DNA from 2 places in the Pedococcus sp. P2_E2 genome. Region 2 is predicted to be linked to the other one. Evidence: riboswitches for the same ligand, from Rfam matches in the RefSeq annotation. Region 2 holds a riboswitch; the other holds the start of a gene.
The links. Region 2 has a riboswitch for cyclic di-AMP ahead of AC1DWR_RS09310 (C40 family peptidase). Riboswitches for the same ligand answer to the same signal wherever they lie in the genome.
Positions count from the first base shown of each region.

Region 1: linked by a shared signal. The riboswitch ahead of AC1DWR_RS19355 (transglycosylase family protein) and the one ahead of AC1DWR_RS09310 (C40 family peptidase) in region 2 are both predicted to bind cyclic di-AMP.

Region 1 covers NZ_JBFUEM010000012.1:29,884-32,331, reverse strand. The annotation lists gene AC1DWR_RS19360 (threonine/serine exporter family protein) at 1-1,289, shown strand, start outside; cyclic di-AMP (ydaO/yuaA leader) riboswitch at 1,472-1,624, shown strand; gene AC1DWR_RS19355 (transglycosylase family protein) at 1,636-2,373, shown strand.
Region 2 covers NZ_JBFUEM010000003.1:219,034-221,481, reverse strand. The annotation lists gene AC1DWR_RS09315 (iron-dependent transcriptional repressor DtxR) at 1-501, shown strand, start outside; cyclic di-AMP (ydaO/yuaA leader) riboswitch at 748-949, shown strand; gene AC1DWR_RS09310 (C40 family peptidase) at 1,012-1,683, shown strand; gene AC1DWR_RS09305 (DsbA family oxidoreductase) at 1,916-2,448, shown strand, end outside.

The DNA of each region.
Region 1 (2,448 bases), on a different contig from region 2:
TGCGGGTCGGCGAGCTGATGCTGCGTTGTGGCGCGGGCGCACCGCAGGTCGAGTCGTCCGTGGTGGCGGTGGCCGCCGCGGCCGGGTTGGACAACCTCGAGGTCGACATCACTCTCCAGTCGCTGCTGATCCAGTGCTCGACCGGTTCGGGGGTGCCGATCACCATGCTCCGGGTCGTGCGCTCGTCGACCCGCGACTTCGCCCGGCTGACGGCCGTGCACGAGTTCGTGGAGAACCTCGTCGCCGGCTCGTACGACCGGGAGGCGGCGGCAGAGCAGCTGCGCGAGATCCGGCGCGCGCCTCGGTTCTGGCCCAAGTGGACGGTTCGTGGCTCCCTCGGGCTGCTCGCCGCGGCCATCGCCGTCATGCTCGGCGCCGGTGTGGTCGCTGCCCTGGTTGCGGGGATCTCGGCCCTCCTGGTGGGGTATGCCGCCCGCGTCCTCGGCCGCGGAGGCCTCCCGGACTTCTACCAGTGCGCCATCGGCGGCTTCCTGGCGACGACGATCGCGTGGGGCGCCTTCAGCCTGGGTGCTGCGGGCTGGCTGCCCGTGTCGTCATCCGACTTCGCCTTCATCGTGGCCGGTGGGATCACGGTGCTCCTCCCGGGTCGGACGGTCGCCTCCGCGTTCGAGGACGCGATCTCGGGCTACTCGGTCACGGGTGCGGGCCGGATGTTCGCCGTCTTCCTGACGACGGCGGGGATCATCCTGGGGGTGGCCACGGGCCTGTCCCTGACGTTCGCGCTGACCAGTGCTTTCGACCTCGAGCTCGCCTCACCCTCGATCATGGCGACGCGGGCACTCGACGCCCCCGTGGTGCTGGCCGTGGTGGGAGCGTTCGTCGTGGGCGTGGCCGGCGCGGTGTCGCTGCGGAGCCGGCGGCTGCTGGTCATCCCGTGCGGGCTGCTCTGCGCCGTCGGGGTCGCCGTGTCACTCGCGGTGTCCCGGGTCGAAGGGCTCGGCCAGCTCGCGGCGGCCGGCAGCGCGGCCATCGTGCTGGGATGTGCCGGCCGACTGCTCGCCTTGCGCATGGGTGCCCCGGCCATGGTGCTCGTCGTGCCCGCGTCCTACGGACTGTTGCCGGGTCTGGCCATCTTCCGAGGGCTCTACGAGATGGTGAACGGCTCGTCGGCCAACTCCGGGAGCCTGTCCCTCCAGGGCGGGCTGACCACCCTGCTCGGGGCGATGGCGGTGCTGCTCGCGATCGCGGCCGGCAGCGTGCTGGGGGAGTTCATGGCCGCGCCGTTCGACCACCGCATGGTGCAGAAGCGGCGGGCCCGCCGGCGCTGATCAACGGCACCGGGTGACCTTCGGCGATCGACAGCCGGCGGCGGGCTGCCGTCAATGTGTCCGAATTGCTTGTCGCCGGGGTCAGTGCCCTCTACGGTGGACAACCTGCGCAAATGCGCTCTCACAACTGCACACGGCATACCCAATCAGCCATGCACATCCACCGCGCCGAGCCTCGTCAGGTGGATGTCTTGCCGGAAGATCTCCGGGCAGACGAGGACGGGGGACCCAATTCGGCCACCACGGTGGCCTTGGGGTGAAGTCGGCTCCGGCCGACCGGGCACCTGACAGCCCGAACCCGACAGCTCACCCCGCAGGCGCCGGTCAGGAGAGGAACCCCCCCGCCATGTTCTATGCCCCGAAGCACTCTGCTCGGAAGGTCAACCCCGTCCGCCGTCGAGTGACCGGTGTCGCCGTCGCCGGTGTCGCCACCGTCGCGGGAGGCATGGCGACCGCGACCTCCGCGTCGGCATCGACCGTCTGGGACCGGGTTGCCGCCTGTGAGAGCGGTGGGAACTGGGCCATCAACACGGGCAACGGCTACTACGGCGGACTGCAGTTCTCCGACCGCACCTGGGATGCCTTCGGCGGTGAGCGCTATGCCGCGACCGCGAACCGAGCCTCCAAGGCCCAGCAGATCTCGGTCGCCCAGAAGGTCCTCTCCTCCCAGGGGCCCGGTGCCTGGCCGACCTGTGGGGCCCGGGCCGGACTGACCCGCGCCAACGGCGGGGCGGTCAACGCCGGGTCGACCACGACGCAGACAGCCGCGTCGCGGTCGGTGGTGCGCAAGGCCCCCGCGACCTCCTCTGCACGGTCGTCCGCGGGCAGGCTGGTGGTCGACGGCATCCGCGGACCGAAGACGAACGCCGCCATCGAGCGCTGGGTCGGGGGCTCGGTCAACGGCACCTTGTCGCGCGCCGACGTCAAGGCGTTGCAGCGCAAGGTCGGCTCGGCGCCCGACGGCGTGATCGGCCCGAAGACGGTCGCCGCCCTGCAGGCGAAGATCGGCGCCCGGAAGAACGGCTCGCACTCGCTCGACCGCGCCACCGTGCGGACCCTGCAGAGCTACCTCAACGCCCGCTGACCCACCGCGCCGGTGAGCCGGTGAGCCGGTGAGCCGGTGAGCCCGTGCGCCGGTGCGCCGGTGCGACGTGTTGCT
Region 2 (2,448 bases):
CACGGCCGGTTGCTCGCCACCCGGGTCATGCGCAAGCACCGGCTGGCCGAGCGCCTCCTGGTCGACGTCATCGGCCTGGAGTGGGAGTACGTCCACGACGAGGCCTGCCGCTGGGAGCACGTGATGTCCGAGCGGGTCGAGCGCAAGATCCTCGCGATGCTCAAGGACCACCACGACTCGCCGTACGGCAACCCCATCCCGGGCCTCGACGAGCTGGGCGAGGAAGAGCCGACCGAGGACTTCCGCTTCGGGCTGCGCACCCTGACCGAGCTGGCCGGCGACTCTCCCGAGACGGTGCTCGTGCGCCGCATCGGCGAGCCGGTCCAGGTCGACCACGAGGCGCTGAGCCTGCTCACCGTCGCGCGCCTGCTGCCCGGCGAGCGCGTGCGGGTGCACCGCGCCGACGGCCGCGTGGTGGCGGTCCGCGAGGGCGCGCCGGAGTCCACCGGTGTCTCGCTGCCCGACGAGGTGGCCCAGCACGTGTTCGGCGCCTTGGTCTGACCAAGGGGCCTGCGAGGCGCCTGACGGGGCGCAGGTTCGACAGGCGCGCTCATCTGAGCGCTTCGGCGGGTCCGGTCTTTGGTCAGTTCCGCGCTTCCTGAGCACGAGGGCGCAGGCGGACCAGACGTGGGCTTGGACTTTCTTGGGGCTGCCGTGACCTCAATGTGACATTCCCAGGCGGCTTGTGTACGGTGGCTGCGGTTCACTCGCCCCCTGGGTGGACCGGCTCGATGTGGAACGCCTAGTCCTGTCACCACGCCCGAGTCATCAGTACAAACCGCTTGGCAGGAGCGGGGGACCCAACTTTGGGCCTTCTCTTCACGAGATGGTCCTTGGGGTTAAGTCTCCACGCACGCGCCCGCAAGGTCGGGCGACAACCGTGGAGGCCGGGTGATCTACCTCCACCCGAACCCGACAGCTCACCTCGTAGGCGCCGGAGGTTCATCCATCGTGGCTTCACACAGTTCTGGCCGCCACCGCGCGCCGGGTCGCTTCAATCCCGTTTCCGAGTTGTCGGACATCGTGGCCAGCGCCGCGCAGCCCGCAGTCAAGACCTCTGCGGTCATCGCCGCTTCCGGTGGTCTCGTCGCCTCGTTCGCCCTTCCCGCGTCTGCCGCCTCGGCCAGCCCCTCCTCGGTGGCCAAGAGCGCCACTGTCAGCGCGCCCGTCGCGGTGCAGGCGCCCGAGACCGCAGCCCCGACGGCGACCAACACCTTCGGTGTCATCGGCTTCAAGGCGACCGCCAAGCCCAAGCCAAAGCCCGTCGTCGTGCCCGTCGCGGCCCGCACGAGCGACCGCACCGCGAGCCGCTCGACGGCCCGCAAGGACTTCACCAGCCTGAAGCCGGCTGCCGGTGGCGTGCTCGGCATCGCGGCCCAGTACGAAGGCCTGATGTACTCCTACGGCGGCACCAGCCCGTCGACCGGCTTCGACTGCTCCGGCTTCACGCAGTACGTCTTCGGCAAGGTCGGCATCAGCCTGCCGCGCACCGCCGACGCCCAGCGCGCAGCCACCACCCGCGTGTCGAACCCGCAGCCGGGTGACCTCGTGTTCTTCGGCAGCCCCGCCTACCACGTGGGCATCTACGCCGGGAACGGCATGATGTGGGACTCCCCGCGCAGCGGCCAGGCCGTCGCGCTGCGTTCCATCTGGTCCTCGAACGTCACCTACGGTCGCCCCTGACCTGAGGTTGGCCACAGCGCCAAGCCACGGTCCGCAGGCCCCCTCCCGCTTCGGCGGGTGGGGGCCTGCGGCGTTTCGTCCCGACCCAGTCCCCCCAGTCGCCACCCCGTCCCACCCAGTCCCGCCCCGTCCCGCCCAGTCCCGCCCAGTTCGAGGTATGCCGCGGGGTCACTCCGCACGGGGCCGTCCGTGCGGCATACCTCGGGTTGCGCGGTCGTGTGAGGATGGACGGATGAACGACGCACACCCCACTGACGCCCTCCACCCCCACGCCGTGGAGATCGATGTCTGGGCGGACGTGGTCTGCCCGTGGTGCTACATCGGCAAGCGACGGCTGGAGATGGCGATCGCCGAGAGTGCGCACCCGGCCGAGGTCACCGTGACCTACCACGCCTTCGAGCTCGACCACCACGTCGCGCACGGCAAGGGGGAGACGGTCCTCGCGTGGTTGGCGCAGCGGTACGGCACCGACCTGGCAGGGGCTCGTGAGATCGCCGAGCGACCTGCCGTGATGGGACGTCCCGACGGGGTGGAGATCGTCGTCGACAAGCAGCTGCGAGCGAACTCGTTCGACGCGCACCGCCTGATCGCGCTCGGCCTGGCCCAGGGTGGCCCGGCGCTGCAGGCTGCGGTGCTCGAACGCTTCTACAGCGCCCACTTCACCGAGGGCAAGCTGATCGACGACATCGAGACCCTGCAGCGCCTCGGCGCCGAGGCAGGGCTCGACGGGCGCCGCGTGTCGGCGGTGCTCGCCAGCGACGAGTT